DNA from 2 places in the Mycobacterium sp. NGS33 genome. Region 2 is predicted to be linked to the other one. Evidence: predicted binding sites of a transcription regulator. Region 2 holds the regulator's gene; the other holds the start of a gene.
The links. The regulator LexA, encoded in region 2, represses DNA repair genes until DNA is damaged. The targets are predictions, from matches to a motif close to CGAACANNTGTTCG.

Region 1: the regulator LexA is predicted to act here: its motif matches at 3,492-3,505, upstream of AC5Y5B_RS21200 (HNH endonuclease signature motif containing protein).

What each region holds. Positions count from the first base shown of each region.
Region 1 is NZ_JCALDN010000018.1:25,372-33,055, reverse strand. It holds gene AC5Y5B_RS21215 (phosphotransferase family protein) at 1-550, opposite strand, end outside; gene AC5Y5B_RS21210 (TetR/AcrR family transcriptional regulator) at 597-1,199, shown strand; gene AC5Y5B_RS21205 (SDR family NAD(P)-dependent oxidoreductase) at 1,196-2,095, shown strand; gene AC5Y5B_RS21200 (HNH endonuclease signature motif containing protein) at 2,092-3,477, opposite strand; gene AC5Y5B_RS21195 (DUF4129 domain-containing protein) at 3,643-4,596, shown strand; gene AC5Y5B_RS21190 (hypothetical protein) at 4,593-5,075, shown strand; gene AC5Y5B_RS21185 (AAA family ATPase) at 5,095-6,072, shown strand; gene AC5Y5B_RS21180 (DUF58 domain-containing protein) at 6,080-7,339, shown strand; gene AC5Y5B_RS21175 (hypothetical protein) at 7,404-7,684, shown strand, end outside.
Region 2 is NZ_JCALDN010000025.1:25,006-32,689, reverse strand. It holds gene AC5Y5B_RS23770 (trypsin-like serine peptidase) at 1-187, opposite strand, end outside; gene AC5Y5B_RS23765 (proteasome assembly chaperone family protein) at 417-1,388, shown strand; gene AC5Y5B_RS23760 (alpha/beta fold hydrolase) at 1,451-2,482, shown strand; gene AC5Y5B_RS23755 (PhzF family phenazine biosynthesis protein) at 2,528-3,214, shown strand; gene AC5Y5B_RS23750 (peroxynitrite isomerase) at 3,238-3,723, opposite strand; gene nrdR (transcriptional regulator NrdR) at 3,825-4,289, opposite strand; gene AC5Y5B_RS23740 (LysM peptidoglycan-binding domain-containing protein) at 4,388-4,882, opposite strand; gene lexA (transcriptional repressor LexA) at 5,176-5,874, shown strand; gene AC5Y5B_RS23730 (LGFP repeat-containing protein) at 5,887-7,684, opposite strand, start outside.

The DNA of each region.
Region 1 (7,684 bases), on a different contig from region 2:
TCTGCGCGTTCGCGATCGAGTGCAATGCGGCCAGGACGCCGACGGTGGCGTCCTGCAGCTCGCGCTGCCGCTCGGCGGGCGCGTCGGCAAACCAGTTGCCCCCGAAGGTGTACGGCATGACGTCGGGCGGCACCTCACCCTCGACGTAGTCCATCACGAAAAACGGTGTGCCCAGGACGTCGCCGGTGTTCTCCAGCCAGCGCACCCGGGGCACGGGCACGTCGGTCAGCTCGCCCACTTTGCGGATGACGTCGAATTGGTGGTCGAGCCGGTAGGTCGGGAAGACCTGCACATCCTCGGCGGTGGGCGCCACCCGGGCCACCAGCTTCTGCTCGGTCGGCTGCCCGTCCTGCTGCCAGCGGGTGGTCAGGATGATCGTCTCCGACGACATGCCCGTCGAGTCCACGCCGCTTTCCACGGTCACCTCGGGATTTGCGGCCTCCGGCAGTACGGTGGAGAGCCAGCGTGACATGACCGTCGGCAAGGTGGTGACGTCGCGGCTGGAGCGCTGGAGCCGGTCGACGTTGTCGACCGCCGGTTCTGTGGCCATAAGGTGCCTCCTTCGTTGAGGCAATTACGATACGGTAGGTAGCGTTATGAAAGCAGACCCGTCCGGCCTTGACAAGGCCTCCGGCGCCGGCCGCCCGCGCGATCCGCGTATCGACTCCGCGATCCTGTCGGCGACCGCGGAACTGCTTGTCCAAACGGGCTATTCCAACATCAGCCTGGCCGCGGTCGCCGAGCGCGCCGGCACCACGAAATCCGCGCTGTATCGGCGGTGGTCGAGCAAGGCCGAGCTGGTGCACGAGGCCGCCTTCCCGACGGCCCCGACCGCGCTGGAGTCGCCGGCCGGGGACATCGCCGCCGACATGCGGATGATGATCGAGGCCACCCGCGACGTGTTCACCACCCCGGTGGTGCGTGCCGCGCTGCCCGGTCTGGTTGCCGACATGACGGCCGATCCCGCGCTCAACGCGCGGGTGATGGCGCGGTTCGTGGACCTGTTCACCGCGGTGCGGGTGCGGCTGCGGGAGGCGGTTGACCGGGGCGAAGCCCATCCCGATGTGGATCCCGACCGTTTGATCGAGTTGATCGGGGGAGCGACGATGCTGCGGATGCTGCTGCGTCCGGAAGAGGTACTCGGCGACGCGTGGGTGGAGCAGACCACCGCCATCGTCGTGCACGGGGTGCGCCGGTGACGGGGCGGCTCGCCGGCCGCGCCGCGATCGTCACCGGCGGCAGCCGCGGTCTGGGCCGGGCCATCGCGTTGGCACTGGCTGCCGAGGGGGCGGCGGTGGCGGTGGCCGGGCGTACCGAAGAAGTGTGGGACGACCGGTTGCCCGGAACCATCGGAGAGACCGTCGCCGACATCGAGGCGGCCGGCGGGCGCGCCGTGCCGGTCCGGGCGGATCTGACCGACCGCGAGCACATCGCCCGGCTGGTCGAGTCGGCGCGAGAAGCGCTGGGCCCCATCGAGATTCTGGTCAACAATGCGGCCTTCACCGCGCCCGGGCGCCCGCCGGCACCGGGCGCGCCGCCGCGCGCCGCCAAGCCAGCCCGCGCCGCCGACCCGGCGAGTGCCGCCAAGCCGGCCGGTGCCGCCAAGCCCGGCTGGCCGGGATTCGTCAGCACGCCCCTGCACGCGTATCGCCGGCACTTCGAGATCGCGGTGTTCGCGGCCTACGAACTGATGCAAATGGTGTGCCCCGACATGATCGAGGCGGGCGGCGGCTCGATCATCAACATCACCTCGGTCGCGTCGCGACTGCCCGGTGATGGCCCGTACGCCGACCGCAGCGGTGGCGTGCTGCCCGGGTATGGCGGATCCAAGGCCGCGCTCGAGCACCTGACCCAGTGCGCCGCTTTCGATCTGGCCGACCACCACATCGCGGTCAATGCGCTGTCACCGTCCAAGCCGATCCTCACCCCGGGGCTGTCCTACTATGCCCGCGCCTTCGATCACACCTGCTCGGAGGACGAATTCGCCCGTGCGGCAGTCGAACTGGCCCTGGTCGATCCGAGCAAGGTCACCGGCCGCACCATCGGTCACCTCCAGGTCCTCGAGGGCAGTTTCCGGCCCTTCACGCCTGACTAAACCCACTCGCCTTCAGGCGGGTCGGGGTCGCCGCGCAGCAGCTCGTCGGGATGGTGCGCGTGGTTCACCTCGGGCGGACCCTTGCCGTCGGTCCAGCCGAGTCGCCCGTTGCCGGCCACCGTGGTGCGCCATTCGCCTCGGCCCACCGCGCCGTGGTCGGATCCGCAGGCGAAGAACAGGTTGTCGGCATCGGTCGGGCCCCCGTCTGCCCATTCGCGCGCATGGTGGACCTCGCAGTGATAGCCGGGTTCGAGACAGTTGGGGTGGGTGCAGCCGCGGTCACGGGCGTAGCACACCAGCCGTTGATCCGCCGATGCGACGCGCTTTTGGCGCCCTAGGTACAACGGCCGGCCGGTGTGGTCATCGAACACCGCGAGGTAGTGAATTGCCTTGGCGGCCATGCGGATCAGATCCGGCATCGGCAGCCGTGAACCGCCGCCGGTGGGTGCCGGCGCGGGCATCGGGACCGACGAGTCGACGGCTGCGTGCGCGGCTCGGTCGAGTTCGGCCAGCGTGGTCGTGGCGATCACCGTTACGGGCAGCCCGCGGTGCGCCCCGAGACCGCCGGAGGCGATGGCGATTTCGAGACCCAGCTTGAGCGCGTCGTGGCAGCGTTGGGCCGGCGTGCGGTCATCGCGCGCCTCGGGATCGGTGTCGGGGCTCTGATGGCGACCGGGCCGGACCGCAGCTTCGAGGGCTTCGAAGTACGCCCGGGCCTCGGGATCCAGTAGGCCGGAGAGCCGCGACATCCCGTCGGGCCCCTGCGGGCCCAGCCGCACACCGCGGCGGCGGGCCCGATCGACGTCGGTGAAGCGGCCGTCGGGATTGAGATAGTCGGCAATCCGGTGGCCCAGCTTGGTGACCACCGCGGCGTCGAGCTTGGTCGCGTGCCGTACCAGCGTGCGCTCGGCGTCCGCGACATCGACGGGCGAAACGCAAGAGGGCAACATGTCGACGGCGGCGCACACGGCGCGAATGTGGTCCTCACCCACCGCACCGGCGGCCACCGCCTCCGCCAGGGCCGGCAGTTCGGGTCCCAGGACCGCCCCGGTCAGCGCGCGGCGCGGCCGGAGGCGTGCGGCGAGCCGAAAGCGGCGCGCGACTTCCTTCGGGGTGATGCGTAGTCGCGCCCACAGCGTGGCGCGCACCGCGGGCACGCACGCCACGCCGCCCGGCGGGTCGGCGATTTCGCCGAAAATCCGGTACATCATGCCGCGATTGGCGCGGTCCTGGGCCTCGAGGCGGTCGGCGACGTCGACCCGAAAGGCGTTGGTGACCGCGTCCGACGGGGTCTGGCGCAACACCTCGTGGGCAGCGTCGATCGCGTCGAGCGCCGAGCGGATTCGCTGCCGCGCCTGTTCCGCATTCACCAGAGGTCCCACACCCGCCACGGTATCGAACCTGTGTTCGAATCAGCAGCGCCGCGTGGCATTTGTGGATGAACTGCCGACTGTGGATAAGCGGCCACGCCAGTCCTGGCCTGGGGCCGCTTGACGTGCAAGTATGAGGAAAGCCAGTGCCGCAACAACCAATCGAGCGGTGTGCCAATGCCTGGTATAGACAAGCCGACAGGGCGAGTCGTCGCCCTGATCGTCCTGCTGCTCGTGGTCGCCGCCGCCCTGCACGGCTACCTTCCCGCTCGCCACGACGCGGTGCGCAGCGAGTCGGGCGGGCGGGGGGCGCTGGCCCTCGTGGTAGCGACCCTGGCCGTGTCGCTCGCCCTGATCGCGATCGCGGTCGTCGCGCGGTTGCGAGACCCGCGCGCCGCCGCGCCGACCGCCGGTGCGGTGTCCGACATGTTGGGCACCGGTCGGGGGCGGCCGAGCTGGCGCGTGTTGCTGATCGGGCTCGCCGTGATCGTGGCCTGGCTGCTGGCCGTGATGCTGCTGGCCCGGCTCCTGGGTCACAGCGTCGCTCCCGCCCCCTCACCACCCGATAGCGGCGCGGCGCCGCCGGCGAATCCGTCCGCACCGCCCCCGCCGCAGCAACGTCAGCACCGACCGCGCGACGGCTCGCAGAACATGCTGGGGATCCTGCTCGCCTGCACGGTCGCGATGCTGGTGCTGTTCGTCGCCGGTACCGTCGCCACGGCACGGCGGCGTTGGCGTCCGGCGGTGCCCGGCGTCGCCGACGAACCGGCGGAGCCCGCGCCGGCGCCGGCGCGTTCGGAGTCACTGGCGCGGGCGGCCGAACGAGGTCTGGCCGAGATGACCGACCTGAGCCGCGAACCGCGCGAGGCGATCATCGCCTGCTACGCCGCGATGGAACGTGAACTCGCACATGTTCCCGGCGCCGTCCCCCAGGAATTCGATACCCCGACCGAGGTGCTGGCCCGCGCGGTCGAGCACCACGCCCTGCACGCCGACAACGCCGTCCAATTGGTGAACCTGTTCGCCGAGGCGCGGTTCAGCCCGCACGTGATGAACGAGGGCCACCGCGACGTCGCCGTGGGCGTCCTCCGGTTGGTCCTCGACGAGCTGGGTTCGCGGAGTCCCGCATGAAAAAGACTACGACGCTGGGCATTTGGTTTATCATCGGCATCGAACTGTTGGCGCTGACGCAGCATGATCGGCGCTTGGTGCTGGCGGCGTCCGGTGCGGGGCTGGCGCTGGTGTTGCTGACCCTGCGTCGTGCGCTGGGGCGGGGTTTCGATGCCGAGGGGGAGGCGGACGCCGACGATCTCGGGGATTCGTTGCGGCGCTGGCTCGCCACTACCGAGACGACGATCCGGTGGTCGGAGTCGACCCGGGCCGACTGGGACCGCCATCTGCGCCCGATGCTCGCCCGCCGGTACGAGATGACAACGGGCCAAAGGCAATCCAAGGACTCCGCGGCGTACCACGCAACCGGGCGCATGATCTTCGGTGTGGAGCTGTGGGAATGGGTCAATCCCAACAACGTCACGCGCGGCGGTGATCGCCAACCCGGCCCGGGCCGTGCGGCGCTGCAAGAGATTCTGCAAAAGCTCGAGCAGGTATGACAGGAGGCGCGATCCGAACATGACCCTGCCGGCCGCCACCACGACCGCCCACTGCGAAGCGATTCTCGACGAGATAGAACGCGTGGTGGTGGGGAAGCGAGCCGCGCTGCGGCTCATCCTCACCACGGTGCTGGCTCGCGGTCACATTCTCATCGAAGACCTGCCCGGCCTGGGCAAGACGCTGATCGCGAGATCCTTTGCCGCGGCGCTGGGGCTGCAATTCACCCGGGTGCAGTTCACGCCGGACCTGCTGCCCGCGGACCTGCTGGGCTCGACGATCTACGACATGCAGTCCGGCCGCTTCGCGTTCCGGCCCGGCCCCATCTTCACCAACTTGTTGCTGGCCGATGAGATCAATCGCACGCCGCCGAAAACCCAGGCGGCCCTGCTGGAGGCGATGGCCGAAGGGCAAGTGAGCATCGACGGCGAAACACACCAGCTGCCAAAGCCTTTCATCGTCCTGGCCACCGACAACCCGATCGAGTACGAGGGCACTTATCCGCTGCCCGAGGCGCAACTCGACCGGTTCGCGATCCGGCTGGAGCTGCGGTATCTCAACGAGCGGGACGAGACGTCGATGCTGCGCCGCCGCCTCGAACGCGGTTCGGCCGAGCCGACGGTCAACCAGGTGGTGGACGCCCACGACCTGCTGGCCATGCGCGAATCGGTCGAGCAGGTGACCGTGCACGAAGACGTCCTGCACTACGTGGTGTCGCTGGCCAACGCCACGCGGCACCATCCGCAGGTCGCGGTCGGGGCCAGCCCCCGCGCCGAACTCGATCTGGTTCAGCTCGCCCGCGCCCGCGCGCTGCTGCTCGGCCGCGACTACGTCATCCCCGAGGACGTGAAGGCGCTTGCCATCGCGGCGGTCTCGCACCGCATCACCTTGCGCCCCGAGATGTGGGTGCGCAAAATCCAGGGCGCCGACGTCATCGCGGAACTGCTGCACCGGCTGCCGGTGCCCCGTACCGGTGCCAGTGCCGGCGAGAGCGGATGAGCCCCGCGTGACCCACGGCGGCGGGGTCGAGTTTCGCTGGCGGGCATCGGAATTGACGCGAGCGATCGCCACCTGCGCGGGATTCGCGATGGCCGCGGCCGTGATCGGCGGCCGGTGGCAGCTGATCGCGTTCGCGGCGCCGCTGCTGGGCGTGCTGTGCTCGATCAGCTGGCAGCGGCCGGTTCCGACGGTTCGGGTGCACGGTGAACCCGACACCCAGCGGTGCTTCGAAACCGAGCAGGCGCGCATCAGGGTGTGGTTGACGGACGACGACGGGGCCGCGGCGGTGCGGCTGACGATCCCGGACATAGCGGGGATGGAGCTCGACGTCGCGGAATCCGATGGGGATCAAGCGAAAACGGTCACGTCGACCGCGCGGCGCTGGGGGCGGTATTCGATCGGGGTCCGCATCGATGTCGTCGCCCGCGGTGGGCTGCTCACCGGAACGGCCGTCGTCGGGGCCGCCGAGGTCATCGTGTTCCCGCTGACGCCGCCGCAGCCGACGCCCATCCCGCAGACCGAGCTGCTCGACCGCCTGGGTGCCCACCTGACCCGCCACATCGGTCCGGGAGTGGAATACGCCGACATTCGTCCCTACGTGCCCGGCGACCAACTGCGCGCGGTGAATTGGCCGGTGAGTGCGCGCCGCGGCCAACTACACGTGACGCAGCGGTTGACCGACCGCGCCGCCGACGTGGTGGTGCTGATCGACGGCTACCGGCAGCCGGCGGGGCCGGCCACCGAGGCCACCGAACGCGTCGCTCGCGGTGCGGCGCAAGTGGTGCAAACCGCGCTGCGCCACGGTGACCGGGCCGGCATCGTGGCCCTCGGCGGCAACCACCCGCGTTGGCTGGGAGCCGACATCGGGCAGCGCCAGTTCTATCGGGTGCTCGACACCGTGCTTCGCGCCGGTGACCAATTCGAACACACCACGGGCACGTTGGCGCCGCGCGCGGCGGTTCCCGCCGGGGCAATCGTCATCGCGTTCTCCACGCTGCTCGACACCGAATTCGCCTTGGCCCTGATCAATCTGCGCAAGCGGGGCCATGTGGTGCTGGCCGTCGACATCCTGGACAGTTCGCCGTTCGAAGACGAACAGGATCCCTTGGTGGATCGGATGTGGGCGTTGCAGCGCTCCGCGATGTATCGCGACATGGCCACCATCGGCGTGGATATCGTGTCCTGGCCCGCCGCGAGTGGTCTGGAGCAGTCGATGGGTGTGTTGCCGGATCGGCGGCGGCGGGTGCGCGGGAAGCTCCGTGGCTGACGGCGACGCCGGGGTGCTGGCACGGGCGGGCGCGCCTGCGTTCGCGACGGCCTTCGGACTGCTCATGGTGGGGCTGGCCGCCGACGGCTGGCACGAACCCGCGATCGCCGCATGGGTGGCGGCCCTCATCGCGGTCGCGGCTGGCATCGTATTCCGCCGCGCCGCCACGGTTGCCGTGGTGTTGGCGGCCGTCACCGTCGTGGTGTCCGGCCCGCCGGTGATACTCGTCGCGCTGTCCGGTCTGTGCGCCGCCGCCTACCTGGTATGCCGCCATGCGGCCGGCACGTCCGCGCTGGTGGTGCTGGACAGCTGGCCGACCGCGCTTGGCGCCGTGGGGTTTACGAT
Region 2 (7,684 bases):
GCTCGACCGGACCGGCGACGGCCTTCTGTTCGGGCTGGCTGAGCCGCTGCACGGGGCCGCCGACACGGGGGGCGGACACCGGCGCACCCGAGACATGCTCGACGGGCCGGTGACACGACGTCAGCGACATCGCCACCCCCACCACCGAGCAGAGCATCAGGATCCGAATGCGCATCGCCTTCATCATGCCTGACCGGGGGGCGGCAGGCCGACTCCTACACATCGCGGTGCGCCACGGGGTTTGCTGGCGAGCCCGCGGCTCGCCCCGGGCGCGTTCCCATCGGATTACGCCTGAGAATTATCGCGTTTCAGCTACAAGCGTGACGCGAAGTTCGCTGAGCGATGTGGGTGCCGGCTGATTCGGGGGACACTTGGTAGGGCACCCTGGAAGGACCCCCGAGAGGAGGCGATCGCAGATGGCTCACCACCAAGACCCAGCTGACCGGTACCAGCCGGGGCAGGCCGGCATGTACGAGCTCGAGCTGCCGGCGCCGCAGCTGTCGACGTCCGATGGCCGCGGCCCGGTGCTGGTGCACGCCCTGGAGGGCTTTTCCGACGCCGGTCATGCCATCAAGCTGGCGTCGGCACATCTGAAGGCGGTGCTGGACACCGAGCTGGTCGCGTCCTTCGCGATCGACGAATTGCTGGACTACCGCTCCCGGCGGCCGCTGATGACGTTCAAGACCGATCACTTCACCCATTACGAAGAGCCCGAGCTGAACCTCTACGCGATGCGCGACACGATCGGCACCCCGTTCCTGTTGCTGGCCGGCATGGAGCCGGATCTCAAGTGGGAGCGCTTCATCACCGCGGTGCGGCTGCTGGCCGAGCGCCTCGGCGTGCGCCAGACCATCGGCCTGGGCACCGTGCCGATGGCGGTTCCGCACACCCGGCCGACCACCATGACCGCCCACTCGAACAACCCGGAGTTGATCGCCAACTTCCAGCCGTGGATCTCGGAGATCCAGGTCCCCGCCAGCGCGTCCAACCTGCTCGAATACCGGATGGGCCAGCACGGCCACGAGGTGATCGGCTACACCGTGCACGTCCCGCACTACCTCACCCAGACCGACTACCCGGCCGCCGCGCAGGCGCTGCTCGAACAGGTCGCCAAGACCGCGTCACTGGAGCTGCCGCTGACCGCGTTGACCGAGGCCGCCGAGGTGATTCGGGCCAAGATCGACGAGCAGGTCGAGGCGAGCGCGGAGGTCGCTCAAGTGGTGGCCGCGCTGGAGCGCCAGTACGATGCCTTCATCGACGCTCAGGAGAACAGATCGTTACTAGCTCGCGACGAGGATCTGCCTAGCGGCGATGAGCTAGGCGCAGAGTTCGAGCGATTTCTGGCCCAGCAGGCCGAGAAGAAGTACGACGACGACGACCATGCCTGACCCCCGCAGCACGAGCCCCTAGCCAGACCGGCGTAGCCCGGCCCGACACCAAGGTTGGCGATATGACCGAGCGGAAGCGCAATCCCACGCTCCGCCCGGTGCGTGAAGTCACCGCACCCAGACTCGAGTTCCGCACCATCCACGGTTACAAGCGGGCGTACCGCATCGCCGGTTCCGGGCCGGCGATCCTGCTGATTCACGGCATCGGCGACAACTCGACGACGTGGAATACGGTGCAGGCCAAGCTCGCCCAGCGTTTCACGGTGATCGCCCCGGACCTGCTGGGACACGGGCGATCGGACAAGCCGCGCGCCGACTACTCGATCGCGGCCTACGCCAACGGGATGCGTGACCTGCTCAGCGTGCTCGCCATCGAGCGGGTGACGATCATCGGTCACTCGCTGGGCGGTGGCGTCGCCATGCAATTCGCCTACCAATTCCCGCATCTGGTGGAACGGCTGATCCTGGTCGGCGCGGGCGGCGTGACCAAGGACGTCAACTTCGTCCTGCGGTGGGCCTCGCTGCCGATGGGCAGCGAGGCGATCGCCCTGCTGCGGCTGCCGCTGGTGCTGCCGGCGGTTCAGCTCGTGGGACGCGTCCTGGGGACCGCGCTGGGCAGCACCGGCTTGGGCCGCGATCTGCCCAACGTGCTGCGCATCCTCGACGACCTGCCCGAGCCGACGGCGTCGGCGGCGTTCAGCCGGACGCTGCGTGCGGTGGTGGATTGGCGCGGGCAGATCGTCACCATGCTCGACCGATGTTATTTGACCGAAGCCATCCCGGTGCAGATCGTCTGGGGCACAAAGGATGTGGTGGTCCCGGTCCGGCACGCGTGGATGGCGCACGCCGCGATGCCCGGCTCGCGTCTGGAGATCTTCGAAGGCTCGGGCCACTTCCCGTTCCACGACGACCCGGCCCGGTTCATCGACGTCATCGAGCGCTTCATCGATTCCACCGCCCCGGCCGAATACGACCAGGCCAATCTGCGCAGCCTGTTGCGCACCGGCGGCGGCGAGCGGGCCGTCTCGGGCCCCGCCGGAACCCGCGTCGCCGTACTGAACGCCATGGGGTCCGACGAACGCAGCGCCACCTGATCCCGTCGATCGATGCCGACGGCTTCCGCGCCGTACAGTCGGGCCATGGGGATCGACGTAACGGTGTTGCGGGTGTTCACCGATTCGGACGGCAATTTCGGTAATCCGCTGGGCGTGGTGGACGCCCGCCGGGTCGACCCCGCCGAGCGGCAACGGTTGGCGACCCAATTGGGGTACAGCGAGACGGTTTTCGTGGACGTCCCGGCCGCGGGCTCCTCAACCGCGCATGCCACCATCTACACGCCGCGAACCGAGCTGCCGTTCGCCGGCCACCCCACCGTCGGCGCGACGTGGTGGCTGCGCGAGAGCGGTTCGCCGGTCAACACGCTGCGGGTACCGGCGGGCATCGTGCAGGTGGGCTCCGACGAACACCGCGCCGGCATCGACGCGCGCGCGGAATGGGCGCCCGACTTCGCATTGCACGAATTCGCTTCGGCCGACGAGGTTCTCGCCGCCGACCCGGCCGACTTCCCCGACGACACCGCGCATTACCTGTGGGCCTGGACCGACCGGGCATCCGGGTCGCTGCGGGTTCGCATGTTCGCCGCCAACCTCGGTGTGGTCGAGGACGAGGCCACCGGCTCGGCGGCGATGCGCATCACCGATTACCTCAGTCAGAGCCTGCGGATCACGCAGGGCAGGGGCTCCGTCATCGAGACGACATGGAGCGCCGAAGGCTGGGTCGGGGTGGCCGGGCGGGTCGTCAATGACGGTGTGCGACACCTGGACTGACGGCCAACGCGGGGGCGGGTGGGCTAGCTTTGCCGGTGCAGCACCGCGGCGAGGTGGTCCTGCAGGGGTTGCCCGACCGCACCCATCTGCACGGTGTAGGACAGCTCGTCGCCGTCGATGCGGAAGGAACGGCCAAGCGCCGTCACCTCTTTGGCGCTGGGAGTCAGCCCGACGGTCGTGGTGGCCATCTGCATTTCGATGACGTCACCGGTGACCGAGTAGGTGCCGACCTCGATTTCGGTGATGCCGCTGGGATGCGCCAAAACCAGCTCGACGTGGCCCGGCTGGGGCACCCGGAGATACCCGGTTTCGGCGTGCAGCGGCTTGCCGTCGGCCACCGCCTTGGTTTTCTGCCCGTAGGCCAGAAACGGTTTACCGACGTGGGCGAACACGACTTCCTCGAGGTAGTCGAACGGCGGGATCGTCGGGTACTTTCCCGCGCCCTTGCCGGACCAGGTCCCAAGGAGCGGGGCCAGCGCCGCAAGGTCGGGATGCAAGTCAGTGGGCATGAAAGCGAGCCTAGCCGGGTGACGATGCGGGCCGGGACGGCCCGGTGAGGAGGCCGGCGTTTCAACCCAGCCGGGTGACGATGCGGGCCGGGACGGCCCGGTCAGCCCGGCGCCGTCACGCCGCGGTGATCGCGCAGCGCCTGGATCTCGCGTTCGAAATCGTCCGCGGATTCAAACGAGCGATACACGGACGCGAACCGCAGGTAGGCCACCTCGTCGAGGTCGCGCAGCGGCCCGAGGATGGCCAATCCCACCTCGTGGCTGGGGATTTCCGGCGAACCGGCGGCGCGCACGGTGTCTTCGACCTGCTGGGCCAGCAGGTTCAGGGCGTCGTCGTCGACCTGGCGACCCTGGCAGGCGCGCCGGACGCCGCTGATGACCTTTTCCCTGCTGAACGGTTCGGTGACGCCACTGCGCTTGACCACCGCCAGGACAGCGGTCTCCACGGTGCTGAAACGCCGTCCGCACTCGGGACAGGATCGGCGCCGCCGGATGGCCTGGCCTTCATCGGTTTCGCGCGAGTCGATCACCCGGGAGTCGGGATGACGGCAGAACGGACAGTGCATGACCGCTCCTTCACCGTGCCGACGAACAACCGCAGAACTTTGAGCGTACCCGCGCGCCGATCTGCATGGCTAACAGAGCCGTTTTCGCACAACGGTTGTCAGCCGACCGGAGCGATGAGGGTCTGACCCGCCATCAGGTTGGGCGAGTGCAGATCGTTGAGTTCGCGGATGCGGTCGGCGACCTGAGTGGTCGGCGCCTCGGGCGCGACCCGGTGCGCGAAGTCCTGCAGCGACTCCCCCGCGTCGACGCGGACGACGGCCAGCCGGTCGGGAATGTGGGCCGCGTTGTTGGTGGAGTCGCCGTTGAGCACCTGGCCGACGTTCGCGACGAGCCCCAGCCACAGCGTGATCGCCCCGGCGGCCAACGCCAGCCCGATGGTCGACGCCCAGGTGGTCGCGCGCCGGCGGTGCGGGGCGACCGACATTGCCACCCCGGTGCCGTAATAGCGCGTCGCCGCGCCCGCCGGGCGCGCCGGCGCCGGCCTGCGGGATCGGGTCAGACCGTCGCGTCCATACCGAGCACCCTGCACGGGTCCGTTGATCGGGCGCCGAAGACTGCTGATACGCGGCGCAGGCGTGTGGATGACTGTCATCTTCGTTCCTCCGGTCAACTAGCTCTCGCTCGTGTGTTCGACTCTAATCGCTTGTGTGTTCGAAACCCGAACATTTGAGCGAAGCGTGTCGCACGAGCAAACGCTAGATCACACCACCGACAAGTTCGTCGGCCTTTACCACTGTCACGAGGCCCAAATACCCGATAACCCGAAGAGTTACACATTTGTGATTCACCCGACTTTGCGCCTTTTCCGTCGCCGCCCGCGACGGCGCGACACGCCACTCGAACACATGTTTGATTCTTGTTCGAGTGGCGGCTACATTCATTGCCATGGGCGACAGCAACGACATTTCCTCGGCCGGCCCCGAAGGCCGGTTGCACTCCGTGGATCCCTCGCTGACCGAGCGTCAGCGCACCATTCTGAATGTCATCCGCGCCTCGGTCACCAGCCGCGGCTACCCGCCGAGCATCCGCGAGATCGGCGACGCCGTCGGCCTGACGTCGACGTCATCGGTGGCGCACCAGCTGCGCACCCTGGAGCGCAAGGGATACCTGCGGCGCGACCCCAACCGCCCCCGGGCGGTCGATGTCCGCGGGATCGACGACGACGTGACGGCGCCCGCCACCGAGGTGGCCGGCTCGGATGCCCTGCCCGAACCCACGTTTGTCCCGGTGCTCGGGCGCATCGCGGCCGGTGGACCGATCCTGGCCGAGGAGGCCGTCGAGGATGTCTTTCCCCTGCCACGCGAATTGGTCGGCGAGGGAACGCTTTTCCTGCTCAAGGTGGTCGGTGATTCGATGGTCGACGCCGCGATCTGTGACGGCGACTGGGTGGTGGTGCGTCAGCAGAACGTCGCCGACAACGGCGACATCGTCGCGGCGATGCTCGACGGCGAAGCCACCGTCAAGACGTTCAAGCGCGCCGGCGGTCAGGTCTGGCTGATGCCGCACAACCCGGCGTTCGACCCCATCCCCGGCAACGACGCCAGCGTGCTCGGCAAGGTCGTCACCGTCATCCGCAAGGTCTGACGCCCCGCCGCGTCAGTCGGCGCGGGTGAAACCGTTGGCCAGCGCGACTTCTTCGCTCGACAGCCAGAGTTCGGCGAGCGTGTCCTGATACAGGTCGCTGCCCGGCGTGTAATACAGCCCGTACCGGGCGCTGGCCTTGATCGGATATCCCTCGGGCGCCTGGTACGGGTCGTCGAGCGGCAGGTGGATCGTGGGCCGGCCGTCCGGGCCCGCCAGACCATTGTCCGAGCCGTCCTCGTCGTCGGCGGCGGCGTGCCGTCCGCTTCGCGCCGGCGCCCCGGCCGCGACCGCTCCGGCGACCACCGCGTCTGCCACGTCGGCTCCCCGGTCCTCCGCCGGCTCGGCCTCGGCCTCGGGCTCGGGCGTGGCGAGGTCGAGGTAGTCGTCCTCGGGCTCGGCCGTGTCCAGGGCGCCGGTCACGGCGTCGGTGTCGGGCGGGGTGCGGGGCACCGCGAGGTCAAGGTATTCGTCGTCCGGGTAGGCCTCCTGCGCGTACCCGGCGTCGAGGTCGTCGGCGTCGGCGTAGGCGGCGTCGTCCGCGGTGTCGGGCTCGGCGAGCTCGGGAACCTCGTCGGCGTAGTCGGCGTAGTCGACCTGGGCGGCGGGATAGTCGGCCTCCGACAGCATCTCGCCGGAGACGACGGGGATGGAGTCGGTGTCGACGGCGTCGGGGTCTTCCTCCTCGAACCCGTATTCACTCTCGGCGGGAGCCTGGCGCTGCCAGCTGACCCGCCCGGCATCCGGCGCCGGTTCGGCCGGCGCGCTGAGCGCGAACGCCTCGGCGTCGTGGTCGGAATCGTCGTGCCCCCAGGGGTCGCCGGCGTCGTAGCCGAAGTCCCGGCCCTGGTCGGGCGCATAACCCACGGCGTCGGCCTGTTCGGGCCGGCGCCGGCGCCAGACGAACAGCACCCAGACCAGCAACACGAGCAGCACCAGTACCGGGATGGCGGCCATCAGCCACCACCAGTGCCAGGTGAACTTCTTGGCGTGCGCCGGCATGGCCGAGTTGCTCGGCTGGTTCTGACCCGACACTTGCAGGCCGGACAGGAGCGGCGCCAGGTTGGACGGCTCCGTGCTGAACGTGTTCTTGGCCCGGTTCCACGAGATCTTGCCGCCGGTGAACTGCTGCGAAACCACGTCGCCGTTCACGGCCTGGTCGCCCACCGGCGCGCCCAGCTTGCCGGCGGGGGCGCGCAGCTTGTCCCACGCCGCCTTCATCGCCCCGCGGATGACGAACGCGCCGTGGTCCGACGTCCAGAAGATGACCGGCTTGTCGGCGGCGGAGAAGGTGCAGATTTTGCTGGAAGATCCTATGCCGCCGTCGGTTTCGTTGGTGGTGGGAAATCCGAGGTCGCTGCCGACCGGGCCGCCCAGCGACTCGTATTTGGCCAGAATGTCGCTCTCGACGGCGTTCGCGCCGGTGGCCGGGGTGAAGAACACCTTGCCGCGGGCGAAGTTCTGGGCGATGCCGTCACCGCCGACGGGATACTGGCCGCCCTGCTTGGCGCCCAACGGCCCGGTGGCTCCGCCGGCAGCGCGCCACGCCGTGTTGATCGCCGCGGTGGGATCGATCGCCACCTGCAGGCCCTTCAACTGGTCGGCCAGCGCCGGCGGTTCGGTGGTGAACTGCTTCGTCTGCCGATTCCAGGACACCTGGCCGCCGCTGAATTTCTGCGAGGACACCTCGCCGCTGTAGGTCTCGTCGCCGACCGGTACACCGAGAACCCCGCCCGAGCTGCCCAGCTTGTCCCAGGCGGTGTTGAGGGCGCCGCGCACCACGAACGGGCCGTGCTCGGGGGTCCAGAAGATC